2 regions of the Crassaminicella indica genome follow, and region 2 is predicted to be linked to the other one. Evidence: riboswitches for the same ligand, from Rfam matches in the RefSeq annotation. Region 2 holds a riboswitch; the other holds the start of a gene.
The links. Region 2 has a riboswitch for S-adenosylmethionine ahead of metK (methionine adenosyltransferase). Riboswitches for the same ligand answer to the same signal wherever they lie in the genome.

Region 1: linked by a shared signal. The riboswitch ahead of KVH43_RS07830 (methionine ABC transporter ATP-binding protein) and the one ahead of metK (methionine adenosyltransferase) in region 2 are both predicted to bind S-adenosylmethionine.

What each region holds. Positions count from the first base shown of each region.
Region 1 covers NZ_CP078093.1:1,643,518-1,654,911, reverse strand. The annotation lists gene ilvD (dihydroxy-acid dehydratase) at 1-805, shown strand, start outside; gene KVH43_RS07835 (YerC/YecD family TrpR-related protein) at 845-1,153, opposite strand; SAM riboswitch class I at 1,306-1,410, shown strand; gene KVH43_RS07830 (methionine ABC transporter ATP-binding protein) at 1,538-2,530, shown strand; gene KVH43_RS07825 (methionine ABC transporter permease) at 2,527-3,177, shown strand; gene KVH43_RS07820 (MetQ/NlpA family ABC transporter substrate-binding protein) at 3,197-4,021, shown strand; gene KVH43_RS07815 (hypothetical protein) at 4,078-4,284, shown strand; gene KVH43_RS07810 (MSEP-CTERM sorting domain-containing protein) at 4,347-7,103, opposite strand; gene xrtK (exosortase K) at 7,096-7,599, opposite strand; gene proC (pyrroline-5-carboxylate reductase) at 8,029-8,835, opposite strand; gene hypD (trans-4-hydroxy-L-proline dehydratase) at 8,878-11,250, opposite strand; gene KVH43_RS07790 (trans-4-hydroxy-L-proline dehydratase activase) at 11,255-11,394, opposite strand, start outside.
Region 2 covers NZ_CP078093.1:1,458,254-1,469,647, reverse strand. The annotation lists gene KVH43_RS07060 (sigma-70 family RNA polymerase sigma factor) at 13-282, opposite strand; one part of gene KVH43_RS07055 (IS1182 family transposase) at 309-1,186, opposite strand; one part of gene KVH43_RS07055 (IS1182 family transposase) at 1,186-1,768, opposite strand; gene KVH43_RS07050 (sigma factor) at 1,861-2,166, opposite strand; gene metK (methionine adenosyltransferase) at 2,439-3,629, opposite strand; SAM riboswitch class I at 3,724-3,826, opposite strand; gene KVH43_RS07040 (COG2426 family protein) at 3,912-4,379, opposite strand; gene KVH43_RS07035 (tRNA lysidine(34) synthetase) at 4,639-5,352, shown strand; gene yyaC (spore protease YyaC) at 5,413-5,955, shown strand; gene pyrB (aspartate carbamoyltransferase) at 6,163-7,083, shown strand; gene KVH43_RS07020 (acyl-CoA dehydratase activase) at 7,156-8,139, opposite strand; gene KVH43_RS07015 (acyl-CoA dehydratase activase-related protein) at 8,114-9,223, opposite strand; gene KVH43_RS07010 (acyl-CoA dehydratase activase-related protein) at 9,177-10,274, opposite strand; gene KVH43_RS07005 (glutaredoxin family protein) at 10,320-10,550, opposite strand; gene KVH43_RS07000 (4Fe-4S binding protein) at 10,647-11,138, opposite strand.

The DNA of each region.
Region 1 (11,394 bases), 190 kb from region 2:
ACCACTTGAATTGTTTGATGAGATCAGTCAAGTAACACCATATCTTACAAAGCTTAGCCCTAGCGGTAAACATCATATGGAGGATCTACATCGTGCAGGAGGAATCCCTGCACTTATGAAGGAATTAACAAAAAAAGGATTACTCAACCTAGATGTAATGACCGTTACTGGAAAAACTGTTGGTGAAAACCTTAAAGATAAAAAAGTACTTGATACTGATATCATTCATCCTATTAAAAACCCTTATAGAAATAAAGGTGGCCTTGCTATATTAAGGGGAAATCTAGCAGTAGATGGAGCAGTTGTAAAAGAATCAGCAGTAGCTGATGAAATGCTGGTACACATTGGCCCTGCAAAGGTATTTGATTCAGAAGAAGCAGCAGTATCTGCAATCTTTAATGGAAAGATTGTAAAGGGAGATGTAGTAGTTATAAGATATGAAGGTCCTAAGGGTGGTCCTGGTATGAGAGAGATGCTATCCCCTACTTCTGCTATTGCAGGTATGGGGCTTGACAAGGATGTAGCACTCATTACAGATGGTAGATTCTCTGGAGCAACTCGTGGTGCTGCTATTGGTCATGTATCTCCTGAAGCTATGGAAGGAGGTCTTATTGGTCTTATTGAAGATGGAGATATCATTCATATTGATATTCCTAATAAAAAATTAGAAGTTAAATTAAGTGAAGAAGAAATACAAAAACGTAAAAATTGTTTTGTAAAGCCTGAACCAAAAGTAAAAAAAGGATATTTAGCAAGATATGCAAAATTAGTTACTTCAGCAAGTACAGGAGCTGTATTAAAATAAAAGCAGTGCAACCTTTTAATAGAGAAGGTTGCACTGCTTTTATTCTTTTGATTGTTCATCTAATCTATCCAATATCAAATTATATCCATCAGCTCCATATGTTAGACATCGATTAATTCTGCTGATGGTCGCTGTACTCGCTCCTGTTATTTCTTCAATCTCATTATAGGTTTTCTTTTCTCTTAAAAGCTTTGCTACTTTAAGACGCTGGGATAATGCTTGAATCTCCTTTATAGTACATATATCTTCAAAAAATCTATAGCATTCTTCTATATTTTTGAGTAATAATATTGCTTCAAACAATTCATCAGTAAACTCATTTTTTAATTTTGACTCGTAAGTCATCATTCCACCACCTTTTCCCTTTATCTAAATAATATTCTATATTTATTTATTATCTCCTTTTTATTGAAATATAATTTTTTAAAAAAACTATTGACACAATTCTAAAAAATCATTATACTTTATATTAATCAAAGCAAAAGTTAATAAACGGATATCTCTTATCCAGAGTGGTGGAGGGACTGGCCCTATGAAACCCGGCAACCGGCATATTTTATGCAGCGGTGCCAATTCCTGCGATACATTGTATCGACAGATGAGAGAAGGAAGCAATTGTTATATATGCCTCTTTCTCAATGAAAGAGGTTTTTTTAACCCCCTCTTTCATCAGCAGGGGTTATTTTATTACTTGTTTGTTTTAGTACTATATAGTTATAAAGAGGTGAAGTTATGATAAAAATTAAGAATTTATCAAAGATTTATACGAATGGAAGAAACCAAGTAGTCGCTCTTAAGGATATATCTTTAAATATTAATCAAGGGGATATTTATGGCATTATTGGTCTTAGTGGTGCAGGAAAATCATCTCTCATTCGCTGTATAAACAGATTGGAAGAGCCTACAAGTGGTGACATATTTGTAAATAGCATAAACTTAATGACTTTAAAAAACAGCGAATTGAGAAATGCAAGAAAAAAAATAGGCATGATTTTTCAAAATTTTAATCTATTGCATAGTAAAAATGTATTTGAAAATATTGCTTTTCCATTAAGACTTGTAAAAACACCTAAAAAAATCATCAAAGAAAAGGTAAATCATCTTTTAGAGCTTGTAGAGCTTTCTGATAAAGCTCATGTTTATCCTTCTCAGTTAAGTGGAGGTCAAAAGCAGAGAGTAGGTATTGCAAGAGCTCTAGCAAATGAACCTGATGTACTCCTCTGTGATGAAGCAACATCGGCACTAGATCCGAAAACTACAAAGCAGATTCTAACATTACTTAAAAATATCAACAAAGAATTTGGATTGACTATTGTAGTCATCACTCATGAAATGGAAGTAATCAAAGAAATATGCAACCGTGTAGCAATTCTTGAAGGTGGATGCTTGATAGAGGAAGGTTCTACTATTGATATTTTCTCAAAGCCCGGCAACTCTGTCACAAAGCATTTTGTAGATCACGATCAAGCTTTACCAAAGCAATATATGAAAGGAAAAGTATTAAATTTATCATTTACAAAGGGCAGTGCAGATAAACCACTTATTTCAAAAATCACAAAAAAATTTGATGTAGATGTAAATATTCTTTCTGGAAAAATTGAATATATCCAAGAAAAGCCCATTGGAAAGCTCACTATTCAAATGAATGTAGATTGCCATAAATTATTAGATATTATATCTTTTCTAGAAAAAAACAATGTAAAAGCGGAGGTGTTAAAGCAATGAATCATTGGATAGAACTTCTTACACCATCTTTATTAGAAACCTTATATATGGTATTTATCTCTGTGATTTTTACAATTATTTTAGGATTGCCATTAGGGATAATTCTTGTTGTAACAGACCAAAATCACATTCTTCCAAATCCATATATTCACAACATACTTTCATATATTATCAATGTAGCTAGATCACTACCCTTTATCATTTTGATGATATTTATTATTCCTTTTACAAGACTTGTTGTTGGAACAACTATTGGCACAACTGCTGCTATTGTTCCATTAGTTATAGCTGCAACTCCCTTCTTTTCACGAGTTGTAGAAACAAGTATAAGGGAAGTAGACTGGGGTGTAGTAGAAGCTTCTATCTCTATGGGAGCAACCCCTCACCAAATAATTTTTAGAGTACTGCTTCCTGAGGCTATGTCATCCTTGATTCTTGGTATTACCATTACCATTATCAATATTTTAAGCTATTCCGCTATGGCTGGAGTTGTTGGAGGAGGTGGTCTTGGAGATTTAGCTGTAAGATACGGTTATCACCGTTTCCAAACAGATGTAATGATTGCTACAGTTATTCTTTTGATTATCCTTGTACAAATCATTCAAACTGCTGGCAATAAAATTGCACAAAGCATCAATAAAAAATAAAAAATTGGAGGTATGCAAAATGAAAAAAAATATTTTAAAAGTATTAGTATGTCTATTAGCTTTATCCTTATTATTTACAGGATGTGCGAAAAAAGAAACACCTACTGCACAACAAAAATCAGACACAATAACCCTTACAATTGGTGCAACACCAGTACCTCATACAGAAATATTAGAATTTATCAAGCCAAAGCTTGAAAAGGAAGGTATAAAGCTAGAAATAAAAGAATTTACAGATTATGTAACACCTAACCTTGCTTTAGCAGAAAAAGAAATCGATGCAAATTTCTTTCAGCACTTGCCTTATTTAGAAACATTTAATAAAGAAAGAGAATTAGATCTTGTAAGTGCAGGAAACGTTCATGTTGAACCTCTTGGTTTGTATTCTAAAAAAATTAAATCTGTTGATGAACTACAAAGCAAAGCTACAATCACTATTCCAAATGATCCAACTAATGAAGGACGTGCACTCATTTTATTAGATGCAAAAGGAATAATAAAATTAAATAAAGATGCAGGACTTGAAGCAACTGAAAAGGACATTATAGAAAATCCTAAAAATATAACATTCAAGCCTGTTGATGCAGCACAGCTTCCTAGAACATTAGATGATGTAGCTGCAAGTGTAATCAACACAAACTTTGCATTAGAAGGAAATCTTAATCCTAAAGAAGATGCTTTACTAATAGAAGGCAGCGAATCCCCATATGCAAATATAGTAGCAGTTCGTCCTGAAGATAAGGACAGCGAAAAAATTCAGAGGCTTATGAAAGTACTACAATCTGAAGATGTAAAAAAATTTATTGAAGAAAAATATAATGGTGCAGTAGTTCCTGCTTTTTAATATAAAAATCATATCTTTCTCATTATGTGAAATAATATTAATGAGGAGATGATCATATGAAAAATGATAAAGGAATTCATTCTGATTCAGAAAGACCACAGGATAGGATTGATGCTACCTACAATAAAGAAAACCATCCTATTATAGAAAAAACGCAAAATGCTTATGTAATGCCTCTTGATATGCAAAGAGATGTGGATATAATTGACACCTTTAGATTTTATGAAGACACCACAAAGGTTACTAAAAAAAGAGATGTGTAATAAGGTGGTCATTGACCACCTTATACCCTATTTATTCCCAAATAAACTATCCTTACAATAATCTATTCTTTACTTTTAACTAATAATAATTGTCTACTCATAAAAATCCCCATAAGCAGTAGCATAACCCATAAAGAAGGTTCATCCATTTCCGTCATATCTCCTATATGAACTGGTTTTTTCCTTGCTAAAATTTGCTTTTGTTTTTCCAGCATAACTTTTTCTTGAGCTTCATTTTCAAGAACTATAAAAGAAGTCATTGGACTCATCACATGAGATATAATACTATTTTTTACAATAGACAAGGACTTTTCAAAATATTTCTCTGGATGAAGCATATAACTCATATACATTCCTTGAAGCATAGCTCCATTTTCCCATTTAGCATTTTTCTCTTCTTTTATATTTACTTCTAATTTATCATCTAAAAGAACTATACTATCTTCCTCTACATCTTGTAAATAATATGCTTTTCCATTTTTATCTTTCCAAACTAATACTGGTATTTTCTCCACTCGATCCATAGTTTTTCTTAACTGACTTGAATACCCTGTAATTTTTCCTTCTCTATCTAAATGATAATAATATACCCCTTCTGGACAAGCAAATGAAAATTCATCTATTTTCTCCAACCCTACTCCTTTACTTATATCATCTGTAACAACAATAATAACTGGATACTCACTGCTATCTTTTACATAATTATCATAAAAAATCTTCTTTATCGTATATTCTAAAAAGAATCCACCTTTTACGTCAATATGTTTTAAATGTTTTTCCCACTCTTTATTATATGAAATCCTTTTTTCTTCAAAGTTTACAGGAATTATTTCTTCTACTTTATTTTCAATATGATAATCTTTAATATAATTCTTCACCCTTTCTATATAGTCATTTATTTTTCCATCACTTTCTTTTGAATAATCTATTAAAAAATAATACTTTTGCTCTCTTGTTGTTCTTTCTAATTTTTTCTTCACTTCCTTTGGAATATAAGCAAGCCCCTTACCTATAATAATTTCTTTTTTATTTAAATGCTTAATATGTTCATCCTTTAAATCAATCCTATGTCCATCAATATTAATAGTGATTGGAGCTTTATGAAGGATTTCTATTCCTGTTTTTCTTATTTCTCCACCATTAAATGGAAATACCTTAAATGCTATTTTATTATTTCCCAAATCTGTTAAAATCCCAGGATCTCTCTTTATAGCTTTTGTATTTTGATAAATCCAATCGGCAGCTCTTTTATCTGCAAGCAAACCGTATTTTTTTTCATTCCCTACATATAAATAATAATTGCTAATATAACTTCCTTTTGGAAGCTTAAATGTTGTGTTAAACTCCTCTTGTTCTCTTCCTCTATTTTCCAACTCAAAATCTATCCAGCTTTTCAGTACCTTTTCTTTTTCATCATATATTGTTTGCGTTTTTATATCTTTGATAAATACTTGATTTTTTGATTGTCTTTCATCATTTAGCACTATATCTGATTCACCTAAAAATACATCCTCAAGCCTTTTTATTTTTTTATTAGATATTGATAATCCATCTAGCACATATTCATTATATAGTGAAGTAAAATAAGGAATATCCGTAGTAAAAACATCAAGCTTATTTCTTTTATTTCCTTTTACATATTTTATATTTTTTAAAGCTCTTTTTACTCCAGCTATGTCTATATGTGCTTCATTTTTATCTTCATAGCTTCTTTGATATGTAAAGGTCAGTGCATTATCTAAATTTTCTTTATCATTTTTTATAATCATCATCATAAATACAGGAATTGTTAAAACCCCTATTAAAAACAATGCAGCTAAAATCTTCTTTTCATAAAAAGCCTTTAAATAATAGTAATCAGACCACAAAGCTTTTACATGTAAAAACATTAAAAGCATTGGCACAAGCATTAAAGCACCACATCCGAAAAAAATCATTCCAATCAATGACAACAGTATATAAGGAAGAAAAACAATGAAAAAGTAAAAGGTAAAAACAAAGGTAATACTTTTTAATACCCACAAAATGAGCCTGATTCTTTTATTCTCCATATCTGGAATTAACATTAATACACCTGTTATCATGGCAAACAGATAAAAGCCAATATGAGAAAAATCTCCAAATATATTTCCAAAGCTTTGATTTAAGCATAACCCTATCAAAGAACCCAAAAGATTCAAAAAAGCTAAATTCTTTTGCCATATATCAGCCCTTTTATTTAAAAGTCTATAAATAATTCGTATGAAGAAAAAGAAAAAAGCTACTATACTCATAATAAATAATATAGGGGTAAGCTTTTCAATAGGAGAATTATCATTCAACAATATATATATAAATACATAACAAAATACTGGAATACCAATCATACTATAAAAGTCCTTTGAATTGCTACCTTTTTCTACTTTCTCAACACTAAAATGAACCAACAACAGCATAGAATGAATAAGCACTGGCATAATAAGTGTTAAAATAGTAATGCTAGGTCTTATACCTAAAAACATATAATCTGGAATATCAGAAGGAATAATGTATGTATCATTGTAAAAATAAACGCTTAAAAATATGGTATATACTATAAAGATCAAAAGAGCACATAATGGCTGTATATCTTTTTTATTTATCCAGTTTCTTATATTCCACAATGTAAATATAATCAACGCTGAACCTAAATAAATTGCTGCTAATCTCCAATACTCTATACTACTTTTAGATAGTTCTGAACTAATCAATCCAAATATTTTAGTAAATAGAATAAAAATAATTATTTGAGGAAGCGTTAACGTTATCAATATAAGGTATGGTTTATATATTTTATTCATGAGATTCATCTCCTTTTTGAAATATTTTTGAAAACAAATAATATGTAATGATTAAATAACTAAAATAAAAAACAACACCAATAGACTGATGCATCAATCTTTCATATTTCATATTAAATGTTATGGTATTCATAATCAAAAAAGCCACTATAATCCTTGAAGCATTTGCAATAATTGTAATAAAATATGCAACAATAAAAAAAATCAATGCTACTAATGATTTATTTTTATTTCGTATCTTAAAAAGAAATGAAAAACTAATCATCAAAAATACCATAATAAAAAAATTTATTCCTGAACATCCTCTGCTTATATGAATTTTAAAATCAGCATTGATAAATCCAATCCCTTCATAATATTTAAAAGCAACTCCTAAAACTAATTCCACAATTTTTGTTACAGGCTTTAAAATAAACAATATGTACTGAAAATCTCCATATTTGAAAATCATTTTTATACATGCAGCTATAAATATAATCCATATATAAACAAACAAATGCAATCCCCCCCATAAATTTACATTTACATTATACACAATCAATTATTATATTTCAATATTTTTTTATTGTTTTTCGATAATATTTTTTCGCTAAATAATAAACCATTAAACTATTTGCTAATTTCGCTGTATCACTATTAGAAAAATAATTTAATTTATAAAATCATATTTTGTAAATATATGGTATAATCGGAATAGTGTAGACTATATTATATCCAATCGCAAAGACAATATATATACTATTAAATATAATATTAAAAACAGATTTAAATACTCTAACTAGATAATATATGAAAAAGAAGAATCAATGTTTTGAATTAATAAAAATAAGCGAACCTCAAGACTAGATTCGCTTATTTTTGAGAAAGAACCTCTTTGACGCTTATCTTATTTTGTCTAAAATCTGAAATATATTAATATACTTTTCTATTTTTTCGACATTTCAATAGATTTTTTTGTACAACTCTGCATTGCTGATATAATAGATGAACGAAATCCTGTTCTTTCAAGAGTAGCTACTGCTTCTATAGTTGTACCTGCTGGAGAACATACCATATCCTTTAATGCTCCTGGATGCTTCCCAGTTTCTAGTACCATCTTAGCTGCTCCAAGTACTGCTTGAGCTGCCATTCTATAAGCTTGATCTCTTGGCATACCATCTAAAACTGCTGCATCTGCCATAGCTTCAATAAACATAAATACATATGCAGGAGACGATCCACTAACAGAAGTTACTGCATCCATCAACTTTTCACTAACTATTTCAACCTTTCCAAAGCTATTAAAAATTTTTACTACCTCATCCACTTCATCAGTTGTTAATTTTTCATTAGGTACAATAGCTGTCATTCCTTCCCCTACTAGAGCTGGGGTATTAGGCATAGCTCGAACCACTTTAACTTTCCTTCCAAAGCTTTCTTCTGTACTACAAATGTCTTTCCCTGCTGCAATGGTTATAATAATCACATCATTCTTTATATAATCTTTTATTTCTTTAATGACTAAAGAATAAATATTAGGTTTTATGGACAATACCAAAATATCAGAAAGTTTTGCTACTTCCTTATTATCCTTTGTTACTTTTATACCACATTCTTTTGCCAGTTCTAATCTTTCTTCACTCAAATCAGACATAATAATATCTACTGCTGAAACTAATTTTGATTTTAAAATACCACCCATGATCGCCTGCCCCATATTCCCAGCACCAATAAATCCTATTGTCTTTTGCACAACAAGCCCTCCTTTATAAAATATTTATAAATAATATACTCCTTAAGCAAAAGTCTGCTCTGTTCTTTCAATAATCTCATCCTGCAATGCTTTGCTCAAATTATTAAAATGATCACTATAACCTGCAACCCTTACGATCAAATCTTTATATTCCTCTGGATTATTTTGTGCATCTATCAAAGTTTTTCGATCAATTACATTGAACTGAATATGATGTCCATCCATATTAAAATATGCTCTAATAAGAGATGCCAAATTTTCTAGTCCCTCCTCCCCTGCTAACACAGAAGGAGTAAATTTTTGATTAAGGAGTGTTCCTCCTGTTCTTAGATGATCCATTTTAGCTGCTGATTTTATAACTGCGGTAGGTCCATTTGTATCTGCTCCTTTAGCTGGGGAAATTCCTTCAGATACAGGCTTTCCATAAAGCCTTCCATTTGCACTTGCCATCATAACCGATCCAAAATATACATGACAAGTAGTTGGCAGCATATCAATGCGATAAACACCGCCCTTCATATTCTTCCTTCCATTTACAATATCATAAAAAGCATTAAAAGCATCTAGCATCAATTCATCTGCATACGAATCATCATTTCCATATTTAGGCGTTTTATTTCTAACAATGTGATGAATCATTTCATGTCCTTCAAAATTATCATCTAAAGCCTTAAGTAGTTCATCCATAGTAAATCTTTTTTTATCAAAAACATTGTATTTAATAGAAGCTAAACAATCTGCTACCGTACCAATACCAACCCCTTGAATATAATTTGTATTATATCTTGCTCCTCCTGCATTATAATCCATTCCCTTATCAATGCAATCACTTGTAATAACAGATAGAAATGGAACAGGCATATTGGTAGCATAGATTTTTTCAATCATGTGGTTTCCTCTTATTTTAATATCTACAAAATGATTGAGTTGTTTTTTAAATGCTTCAAAAAATTCTTCATAAGTTTCAAAATTTCTAGGATCTCCTGTCTTTAAACCTAGCTGCTTTCCTCTTACTTGATCAAAGCCATTGTTTAAAGTAATTTCTAGTATTTTAGGAATATTCAAATATCCCGTTAAAATATATGCTTCTTTTCCATAAGCTCCCGTTTCAACACACCCACTTGCTCCACCTTCTCTAGCATCTACAATATCCTTTCCTGCCCTTAGCATTTCTTGAATCATTGCATCAGTATTATAAAATGCAGGCTGTCCCCATCCTTTTCTAGAAATTTCGCAGGCTCTTTTTAAAAACTTTAAAGGAGTCTTTTTACTAATTTGAACATTAGAACTAGGTTGAAGGAGTTTCATTTCATCCATTACATCTAAAATCAAATAGCTAACATCATTAACTCCATTAGAGCCATCTGGTTTTACTCCTCCACTATTAATATTTGCAAAATCTGTATAAGTTCCACTTTCTTTTAAAGTAATACCAACTTTAGGAGGAGCTGGTTGATTATTAAACTTTACCCATAGACATTCTAATAATTCTTTTGCTTCATCTCGTGTCAATATCCCTTCTTCTATATCCTTTTTATAAAAAGGATATAGATGCTGATCTAATCTTCCCGGACTATAAGCATCCCAATTGTTCATTTCAATAGTTACACCTAAATGTACAAACCAATACATTTGTATAGCCTGATGAAAAGTCTTTGGAGGAAATGCTGGAACAACATCACAATTTTTTGCAATTTTTAAAAGTTCCAATTTTCTTCTCTCATCTGTTTCTTTTGACGCAAGCTTTCTTGCATATGCTGCATATCTTTTTCCAAAGCTTATGATTGCATCACAGCAAATAGCCATAGCTTGAAGCTGGATTTTCTTTTCGTAAGCATTAGGATCATTGAAATAATCTAATTTTCCAATAGCATCTTCAATATCCTTTTTAAATCCAATAAATCCTTTTTTGTATATTTTTCCATCTGCTACTGTATGCCCTGGCCCCCTCTGCTCCATAAATTCTGTAAATATACCACTTTCATAACAATCAATCCATTCTGGAGTCATATGGTCAAAAATTTTCTTCCTGATTGAACGGTCTTTCCAATAAGGAATAATTACTTCTTTTTGAATGCTTTTTACTTCTTCACTTACTTTAAAAGAAATATATTCCCTATTGTTCATTACATCAAAATCTTCTAGTGTATGGCAACAAAGTTCAGGATATGTAGGTGTAGATTGAGGTCCTTCTCCCTTTTCTCCTACAATAAGTTCATCTTCATTGATACAAAGCTTCTTATTCTCTAGAATATGCTTAAAGGTCAATGCCCTAAGAATCGGTATTTCAACTACTCCTGCATATTTTTGATATGCTTCATTTACAAGGACTGCTCTTTCAATACTAATATGTGGTTTTGTAGTCAAACTTTGATGTCTTAGTTTTTTAATTCTTTCATTCATTCCTCTTTCCATCCTTTTACCCCCCTATTTTTACCTTGAAATTAGATTTTTCAAACATAGATTTAATTTTATTTAGTACTATATCAGATGGCCTCTTGAGATATTCCCTTTTATAATCCATATTCAACCTTTTATATTTGTCGCTGCCTATTTCAT
Region 2 (11,394 bases):
AAAATTTTAGTATTATAAAAAATGATTTTTCATTTTTCCTAATGCTCGTTCCTTCGTCTTAACAACAGTCTGATAGTGAACACCTAAAGCTTTAGAAATTTGCCTCATATTCAAATTCATCCCATAATAAAGGACAATAATCCTTTTTTCCTTTTCAGTCAGAGCTTTTAATCCTTGTTCTAAAAAATAGTAGTTTTCTGATTTTAATAAATCTTCTTCTATATTCACCTTTTCATTAGCAAATAGATCTATAAAAGATACATGGTCCTCCCCTGTATCTATTTCTTTATTAAGAGAAATTTCTTTTCTCAGGTTGCTGACAAACCATTGAAAAATTTCAGTGGTTTGTCTTTTTTAAATATAAAATAAGCGTAGCTTAATATTTTATGAGAATAATCATTCAAAAAAGAATTAAAAGATAGAGATGATAGTATCATCGCTATCTTTTTCATATTTTGTACTGCTGCTGTCATAAGACATTGTTCTTTGACTTTCTCAATTCCGCGAAAGCGGGCATAGCGAAGCCCATGCAGTTGTTTAGCATCTGCAAAGCTTCGCTCAACGGTTTCTTTTCTTCTCTTGTAAATCCGCTTCCCTAACTGATCGTACATAGTAAACCTTTTAACTTTATCTTTATATTTTTCCCATACATGGAGTCTAATTGTTCTAGTTTCATTACCATCATATAAGCATTTTTCTTTATATGGACACTCAGAGCAATTATTTTTATCACTGATATATTCCCTATAACCCTGACGGGTAGTAGTTTTATAATGCATTGGATAAAGATTTGGGCACATTATAACATCCCATTCATCAACATATTGAAATCTATTTTTTGTAAACTTTCCTTTTTTATGTGGTCCAAGTCTGTAACCTATAGCACCCTGTATATTTCTATCATTTAAACCTTTACAAATTGGAGCAGTAAAATATCCAGCATCAAGTCCTACAAATTTCACCTCAAAACCATATTTTTCAATTTGTTCATCTAATATTTGAAGATAAGGTGTTGCATCATTAATATTACCAGGAGTAACATTAACACCTGTAATAATGTTATTCTCTGCATCCACCGTTCTGTGTTCTAGATAGAAGAAACCTTTGGGTTTTCTATCTCTATGCATAAAACCACTGTCAGGATCTGTAATGCTAGATTTAATTCTCTTTATTTCTGGCTCATGTTCTTTTTTTTTAGAGGTTTTTTACCATGATTTATTCTATCTTCATTAATTGCATTTTCTAAATCATCAACATATTCTTTTACTTCAACTTTAATATATTTTTCTTCATACTTATTTTTATTAGCATTAGCTTTAAGATGAGTAGAATCAGTGTATAGTATTTTACCCAATACCAAATTATTATCTATTGCTTGTTTCACTATATTTGAAAAAATTTTTTCAAATATATCAGTACCTGTAAATCTACGTCTTCTATTTTGACTAATAGTAGAATGATGAGGAATCTCATCAGTAATTCCATAACCTAAAAACCATCTATAAGCAATATTATATTTGATTTCTTCCATTAATCTCCTTTCGGAGCGAATACCATAAAGATATCCAATAAACATCATCTTAAATAAAACAACTGGATCAATAGATGGTCTTCCATTATCTAAACAATACTTATCTTCTACTAAATCATATATAAATGAAAAGTTAATATATTTATTGATTTTTCTAAGCAAATGATCTTCAGAAACTAGGTTCTCAATCATAACAGTTTCAATTCTATTTTGGTATCCATTATTCTTAGTTAACAATACAATCAGTCCCTTCGGGAAATTATTCTATATATATTTATTCTACATAAAAAGCGAAAATCCTTTTTGAAAAAAAAAGAATTCTCGCTTTTTTATACTTTGTCAACAGTCTGAGAAATTTCTTTTCTTACTTTTTTCCTTTTTTCCATATAGAAAAATTTCAGCTGTAGCTTTATATAGCCCAAAAAAGGTACTCCCTTTGCCTCATCAAATCGCTCAATTTCATTTAATATTTTAACTGCTCCTTCCTGAAGCAAATCATTCCATTCTTCATTCCCAAAATAGTATTTCTTAATAGATACAAAAATCAGAGGCTTTAGCTTTTTAAGCATCTCTTCTTTTGCTTTTTCATCTCCAGCTTTGCACATATTGATAAGCTTTTTCATTTTATATTCCATATACCTTCCTCCCTGTGGAGGACCGATCCTCTTAATACCATGGTCTATGGAAATTTTAAAATTTATAAAATAAAAAAGAAAAAGTCGTTTAACTCTTAGTTGACTTTTACTTAATAAAACTCAATACATATTCTCGTAAAAATAATTACTAAAGCCTCCGACTAATAATTAGTTGTCCTTCAACTTAAAGCTTCTTCCTCAATCCTTAACTAAAGCTATTATTTTAAAACAATAAAAAAGATGAAGCATTTTAAAACGCCTCATCTTTTTTATTATTCACCTAGTGCTTCTTTTTTCAATATTTCAGCCTTATCTGTTTTCTCCCATGGAAGATCGATATCTGTTCTGCCGAAATGTCCATATGCAGCAGTTTGTCTATATATTGGTCTTCTTAAATCTAAATCTTTAATAATTGCTGCTGGTCTTAAATCAAAGTGCTTTCTTACAAGCTCTTCTAATTTTTCCTCAGATACTTTAGCTGTGCCAAATGTTTCTACAAGTATAGATACAGGCTGTGCAACACCGATTGCATAAGCAAGCTCTATTTCACATTTGTCCGCAAGCCCTGCCGCTACAATATTTTTGGCAACATATCTTGCTGCATAAGCTGCTGAACGGTCAACCTTTGTTGGGTCTTTTCCTGAAAATGCACCACCACCATGTCTTGCATATCCACCGTATGTATCTACGATAATTTTTCTACCTGTTAATCCTGCATCTCCTTGTGGTCCACCAATAACAAATCTACCTGTAGGATTTATAAGGTATCTTGTTTTTTCATCTAATAGTTCAGCTGGAACAATATTTTTGATTACATGCTCAATTAAGTCTTTTTCAATTTGCTCTCTTGTTACTTCTGGACTATGCTGTGTAGAAATAACAATAGTATCTATTCTTACAGGTTTATCATCTTCATATTCTACAGTTACCTGCGTTTTTCCATCTGGACGCAAATAATCTAGTGTACCATTTTTTCTAACTTCTGTTAATCTTCTTGCAAGCTTATGAGCAAGAGCAATAGGCATAGGCATAAGCTCTGGTGTTTCATTACATGCAAACCCAAACATAATCCCTTGATCTCCTGCCCCGATTGCTTCTACAGCATCTTCCATTGCTCCTTCTTTTCTTTCTAATGCTTCATCTACACCCATAGCAATATCTGGAGATTGCTCATCTATAGAAGTAAGCACTGCACAAGTATCACAATCAAATCCATATTTTGCTCTGTCATAACCAATTTCTTTTATTGTTTTTCTTACTACCTTTGGAATATCTATATAACAATTTGTAGTAATCTCTCCTGCTACAAGTACAAGACCTGTTGTTACAGATGTTTCTGCTGCAACACGAGCTTTAGGGTCCTTTTCAAAAATTGCATCTAATATAGCATCTGAAATTTGGTCACATATTTTATCTGGATGTCCTTCTGTAACTGATTCTGAAGTAAATAATCTTCTTGCCATTTTTTTACCTCCTTCATAATTATTATAATTATTATTTCCTAAAATCTGTTTAAAAAAAACCTCTTCATCACAAGAAGAGGTTGGAATTTCTTTGTCCTCATCTTCCAGAAATTACATTCTGTAGGATTTAGCACCGTGTAAAAATACCGGTTGCCGGGAATCATAGGGCCTAGTCCCTCCTCCACTCTTGATAAGGCATCAAGATTTATATTTAATTTATCAAGGTAATTCTATCATATTTAAAAAATATGTCAACTTTTTTGTTTTGGAAAATTATTCATTTTATAAATTTACAGCCACATGGCTAATTGTCATAATAATCAGCGCTGCAATAGTATTGCCCATAAATATAGCAGTAAATGCTTGTTTGAATGGAATATTCAATAGTGATGCTGCAATAGCTCCTGTCCATACTCCTGTAGTAGGCAGTGGTACAGCTACAAACAATAGAAGTCCTAAGCTTTTATACTTATGCACTTTTTCTGTCTTTCTTAATGTTCTTTTTGTAATCCAATCTACAAGCTTTCTCCAATAAGGATGTTTTTTCATTTTTATAAAAATAGGTTTTAACAAAAGCAATAAAAAAGGAACTGGAATCATGCTTCCAAACAACCCTAATATTGTAGCGTGAAGAGGTGTTATTCCCAAAGATACCCCTATTGGAATAGCACCTCTTAATTCCATCAGAGGCATTGCTGCTACTAATAAAACCATTATTTCATTTGAAATATATGTAAGTATTTGCTCCATAAAAATCTTCCTCTTCTATCTATATAGTTTTTTATTCTCGGTAAACACAATAATCTTTTAATCAATAATACGTTTATCTATATCTACAATCATTATATAGCAAGCTATAGCTTTTATGAAGCACTATTTTTGTAATAATAACTTAATATGTATTTTTTGTTGATTTTTATATAATTTTATTTATATGGAGTTGTTTATTTTCTTCTTTCCACTTTTTAGTTATTCGATAAGTTATATAATAAAAGAAAGGATTTATAATATGAAAAAAATACTAGGATGCGTAAAAAAAGCTGTAGCACAGTTTCATATGCTTCAAGATGGAGATATAGTAGGAGTTGGGCTTTCAGGAGGAAAGGACAGTACTGCTCTTTTATATTCTTTAAAGCTTTTTCAATACTTTTCTCCTGTAAAATACGAATTAAAAGCTTTTACATTGACTTTAGGCTTCAATGATTTTGATCTTACCCCTTTAAAAAAATTCTGTCATGACCTAAATATCCCTTATATAATTCAACCAACTCAAATCGGAAAAGTGATATTTGAAGATAGAAAAGATAAAAACCCTTGTGCCATGTGTGCTAGAATGAGAAGAGGAAAGCTCCACACCATTTGCAAAGAGCATGGGGTAACAAAGCTTGCACTAGGACATCATGCTGATGATGCAGTAGAAACATTATTTTTAAGTATGCTTTATGAGAGCAGAATAAGTACCTTTGATCCTGTAACATTTTTAGATAGAAAAAATCTGACTATCATCAGACCTCTTATATATGCATCAGAAGAAGACATTGTTTCGGCTGTAAAAAAGCATAATCTTCCTGTTGTGAAAAATCCTTGTCCTGTAGACGGAAAAACACAAAGACAATATATGAAAAACCTTTTAAATCAAATTTCTGAAGATATTCCAAATGCAAAAGCTCGGATTATTAAAGCATTAAATAATAAAGAACAGTTAAATATTTGGGCAAAATAATTTTTGTATCATATTTTTCACCCCCTCTTGATATATATCATATAAGGGGGTGTTTTCTCTTTGAAGGATGATTTTCATAAATACCTATATAAAAAACGCGTACATTACACGAATGAAAATGCTTCACAAATATTATCGGAATTAATAAAAGAAAAAATTTCAAGTAATACAGTCATTATATGCATCGGTACCGATCGCTGTATTGGTGATACTTTAGGTCCTCTAGTTGGTACCCTGCTTCAAAATAAAAACTTTAGATTTCCTGTTTATGGTACTTTGGATCATCCTATTCATGCAGTAAATATTAAGGAATCTTTAGAAAGAATAAAGGGTAAACACCCTAATGGATTCTTTATTGCAGTAGATGCCTGTTTAGGAAGTGAAGAACTCATCGGCAATATCCATATAAAAAGGGGGCCTATTTTTCCAGGAAAGGGTGTCGGAAAAAATTTACCTGGTGTTGGGCAAATGTCTATTGTTGGAATTGTTGATAAACTCAACAAGGATGACTGTTTTTCAATCCACAATATTCGCTTAAGCCTTGTAATGAAAATGGCAGAAGTTATTGTAGACACCTTTATGCTAGCAACATATTTATCATAAAGCTTTCCTTCTCATAAAGCTCAGTTTTGCATTGACATAAAAAAGCTTATATGATAACCTATTAACAATAAAAAAGACCTTTAACTTAACCCTGTGAGGTTAAAAAGGCAAGCAAAGGATATAGTTTATTGTGCCTTTTTTCCTTATGGTTAAAAGGTTTTTTAATACCTTTAAACTGGTTCGGAGAGACCAAAAAGGAGGATAAAAATGAAAACAATCAGACATCTTATCGATCCTGAGGATTTTACTAAAAAAGAGCTAGATGCACTCATAGCACTAGCAAAAAAAATGTATCTCAATCCTGAAAAATATAATTCAATCTGCACAGGAAAAATTTTAGCCACACTTTTTTACGAACCAAGTACCAGAACACGACTAAGTTTTGAATCAGCTATGTTAAGATTAGGAGGACAAGTATTAGGCTTTAGTGATGCTTCCACAAGTTCCGTTTCAAAGGGAGAGAATATTGCAGATACAATAAGAGTTATATCTAACTATGCAGATATTGCTGTTATCAGACATCCAAAAGCAGGTGCTCCAAAACTGGCTTCAAAATACGCTCATATCCCTATTATTAACGGAGGAGACGGTGCTCATCAACATCCAACACAGACATTAACGGATTTACTGACAATTCATATGTATAAAGCTTCTTTTGAAAATCAAACTGTTGCATTCTGTGGTGATTTAAAATTTGGAAGAACTGTTCACTCTTTAATTCGAACACTAGCAAGATACAATCTCCACAAATTTATTTTAATCTCACCAAAAGAGCTTTCACTGCCAGATTCACTCAAAGAAAAGCTTATACAGAACAAAGTTTTATTAAAGGAAGTCAGCACATTAGAAGAAGTAATTGATGAAATAGATATATTATATATGACAAGAATACAAAAGGAGCGTTTTCTCAACGAAGCTGACTATAACAGGCTAAAGGGTTCTTATATTTTAAATTCTCAACAAATTAAAAATGCAAAAAAAGACATGATCATTATGCATCCACTTCCTAGAGTCGATGAAATAGCTTATGAATTAGATAAAGATCCGCGTGCTGTATATTTTGAACAAGCAAAGCTTGGTGTATATGTTCGAATGGCACTCATTACAAAATTACTGAATGTGGGTTGATCATACTAGATGCTTATAAAAAATAGCTTCAAGAAAACACACCAGCTTTCTCGAAGCTATTTTTATAAGCATTTATTGTGCCAATTTCTCACTTTGCACATTGATGTTACTCCAGCGACCACACTTATCTCCCCATCTTGCAACAATTATTTCATCTCTATAAAATTCTACAACCTCACACATATTTGGACAATGTTCACATTCAAAGCTCTTTACGGTATAATTGCTGTCTGCAACCTCAAACCCTTTGAAATTCGTTGTCCCTTTCTTCGCTACCTCTTTTTTTGCCAAAAGAGCTGATCCGATTGCACCCATTACGCTTGCAAACCTCGGTACAATTACTTCACAACCTAATATTCTTTCAAAAGCTTTTCTAATTCCTATATTGGCAGCAACCCCTCCCTGGAATATGACAGGTGATTGAATTTCTTTACCTTTTCCTAAATTATTAAGGTAATTTCTCACAAGCGCCTCACATAAGCCATTGATAATATCCTCCTGATTATGTCCAAGCTGTTGTTTGTGAATCATATCTGATTCTGCAAATACAGCACATCTTCCTGCAATTCTTACAGTTGCTTTTGATTTTAGTGCAAGCTTTCCAAATTCTTCTATAGGAATGCCTAATCTTTCTGCCTGTCTGTCTAAAAATGAACCTGTTCCAGCAGCACAAACTGTATTCATTGCAAAATCATATAAAACACCATTTCGAAGAAGAATAATTTTAGAATCTTGTCCACCTATTTCTATAATCGTTTTTACATCAGGGACAAAATGCAGTGCTGCAATACCATGAGCTGTGATTTCATTTTTGACAGCATCAGCACCAATAATAATACCTCCTAGATTTCTACCACTTCCAGTAGTGCCTACCCCACAAATTAATACATCTTTTCCCAGTCTTGCCTTCATCTGAGAAAGCCCCTTCTTTACTGTCTCAATAGGCTTTCCTTGTGTTCTTATATACAATGTGTCTAATACTTTTTCATCTTCATCCATGACAATAATATTTGTACTCACAGAGCCAATATCAACGCCAAGATAGCATTTTTTCATTTTTGTATTTTTCCCTCCTGTTTCTTAATAGATCAACATATGCCTCAAGCCTTGTAACATATCCTGCTTCTCCTGTCATCTCATCAATAATCAGTGTCATAACTGGAATATCATGCTCATTTTGTACTTGAGGAAGTAAACTCATCGCAACAATCTCAGGCATACAAGTAAAAGGCATTACTTGTATTACACCATCATAGCCTTCCTTTGCATAAATAATCGTATTTCCTATCGTTTCTCTTCCATGCCCTCCTACCATAGTTTTCACATATGGCTTTGCAGCTTTTCTTATATCCTTTTCTCTTGTACCTCCTATGCTATTGTAAAATAGATGCTCTAGTAGCCATCTGAAAGTAGAATGAGACTTATGTACTACTACACCTAGCTCGTTTAATTTTTTTCCTATATCAATATTCGCAAAATCTTCTATTATTGTATAAATTTCACCAACTAACCCAACCTTTAGAACATCTCTGTTATAATCAAGAGGTATTTTTTCTATATCTCTTTGAGCTTGACTGATCAATTGGAGCATTTTTTGAGCTCCAGTAATATTTTCAAGATTGCTTATAAGTTTCTTATAAACTTTATCTATATCTCCTTTATTTTTTTCGTAAGGTCTTAATTTTAGTACTTGCTCTTCAAGCTTATCAATTTTCTTTAGTACACTTATACCACCCTTTAATGCCTTTGCAATTTTTATCATATTTTTTGTATTAGCAATTTTGCTAATTCGGTTATAAAATTCCTTTATGTCTCCATCAGGTGCTTCTAATACTACAAATTCCACATCATAACCTAAATCCTTTAAAATCTCCTTTTCTACCTCTGCAAAATAACCAAATCTGCAAGGTCCACAGCTTCCTGTCACTACAATAGTATCTGCACCTTTTTCTATACTTTCTACATAATTTCCTAAATTGATCTTCATAGGCAAGCAAATAAGCTCAGGTGAATATTTAGTACCAATTTCTAATGTTTTTTTACTATTTTTAGGAGGTACAACAACCTCTACTCCCAAATCATCAAACATAGCTTTAATTGGTAGATACATATTTCCCATGTGTGGAAATGTAATTTTCATTTTTTTCCCTCCATTGAATCATGTCTACAAATGCTTCTATTCTTGTATCTATTCCAGCTTCCCCTGTATGCTCATCTAATGTGAGCAAAATAAATGGTTTATCAGCATTTCTCCTTGTTCTTCTTTCAATAATATCTGCTATAACAGAATCTATACCACATCCAAAGCTTGATAGATAAATAATCCCCTGAATATCTTTTTGTTCCATAGCATAAAGAGCTGCTCCTAATACTTTTCTTCCAAAGCTCCAAAACATCTTCTTATCCATTGTTGCTGCCTTTTCATTAATAATCCTAGTATCAAAAGTATCCTGCGTCATCACATGAAGATGATTTTTTCTTAATTTTTCTATGATATTCATACTAAGATATGCATCATATATATTATAGGGGTGTCCTAAAAGAAGGATTTTCTTCTTATTTTTACACGAATGAATACACTGAAGCCTTTTGCTACCATCAATATCTGTAGGTAGTATCCCTTTTTTCATATAATCCATATAAGCTTTATGCTGCTTGAGCGATTGTTCAAATGCAAAATGAATTTTATTTTTATCATGCGTAACATATTTTCCTATCTCATATACAGTTTTCAATAATTTTTTTTTGGATTTATGAAAATCAATAGTTGTATCTATAATAGGCGGTAAATCCTTTAATGAACTTTTGATCATTTCTGGTAGCCCACAAAATTTAGGACAAATATATTCACCTTTATAAATACTCATAATTTTGGGTACAAATATAAGATCAACCTTGTCCTTCAAATCCATTACATGACCATGGTATATCTTTACAGGAAGACATGCATCATCTACTGTATGCTGCACACCACTATCTATAATCTGCTTGTTGGTTTTTCCAGATACAATAACTTCTGCTCCTAATGTTTCAAAAAATTTTGTCCAAAGAGGATAATAATAGTAATAGAACAATCCCCTAGGTATGCCAATTTTCATACGCATCTGATCCTTTCTATTTTCTATTCCTTCATCTCCTATATAATTGTTAGCAATTTCACTAGATTTTAAACAAAATTTTATTTTAAACAACTAAAAACGTGCTGCGACTTTTCGTCACAGCACGTTTTTAATACACTATTTTAATAATTCATCTATTTTGTCTTTATCAAATCCTTGAATTACTTCATCATCTACCATAATTACTGGCACGCCCATGAATCCTTTTTTGATCAATTCCTTTCTAGCTGCCATATCTGTAGAAACATTTTTTTCTGTATATTCCACTCCTAATGATTTTAAATAATCCTTTGCTTCCTTACAGTATATACATGTATTACTTGAATATACTACTACATTTTTACTCATATAAAACTCCTCCTTATTTTTGAAATACTCAATCATTCTATACCCACTATACTACTGCTTTACACACAAAATCAAGCAACTGATTCAATTTTTTATTTATTTTTTCGCTTTTTTATCCTGACTTTCTTTTATTAGCCCTGTTGCATGACCCATAGGACATACTTGACACCAACTGCGTGGCTTGAAAATAACTCCCATTATAATCCCTAATATGAATGATGCCATCATCAATCTAAAAACAGCAAAAGCTACTGCTCTTAGCACATTAGGTTGATAAAATGCATGATATAAAGATATACCAAACATAACCATCATAATCGTTAATAATATATTCTTCGCATTTTTTCCTCTAAAAGCTTTTGGCAAATTATTGTTTAAGCTTATATATTGAAGAAATTTACCTAATATAGAACCTCTTGGACAATATTTAGAACAATGAATTTTTCCTTCTCCTCGTAAAGCATGATAAATAGGAGCACCCATACAGATAAATCCTAATAATCCAAAACGTATATCTACAATAGATAGTGTGATGAATAGCACCATTAAAATCCATGACCATGATTGATGTGATTTTTTTGCGGCCATTGTCTCAACTCCTTGCTGTAAAACTAAAACAATTATCCTAGTATAATGCTCCTCTTGGATTTTTTAGCAAGATGAACCTCCTGCTCCTGCAATAATTCTAAATCCTTTAGAGAACCATCCATCAGAATAATCTATTTGAAAATTTTTAAACTGATTTAATAAATCTTTTTCTACTATGATCTTTAATCCATTTACTTCTTCAAGGTAATCTTTTTCATCATCTTTTGACCCTTCCAGGGCTATTCCAAATGTTGGA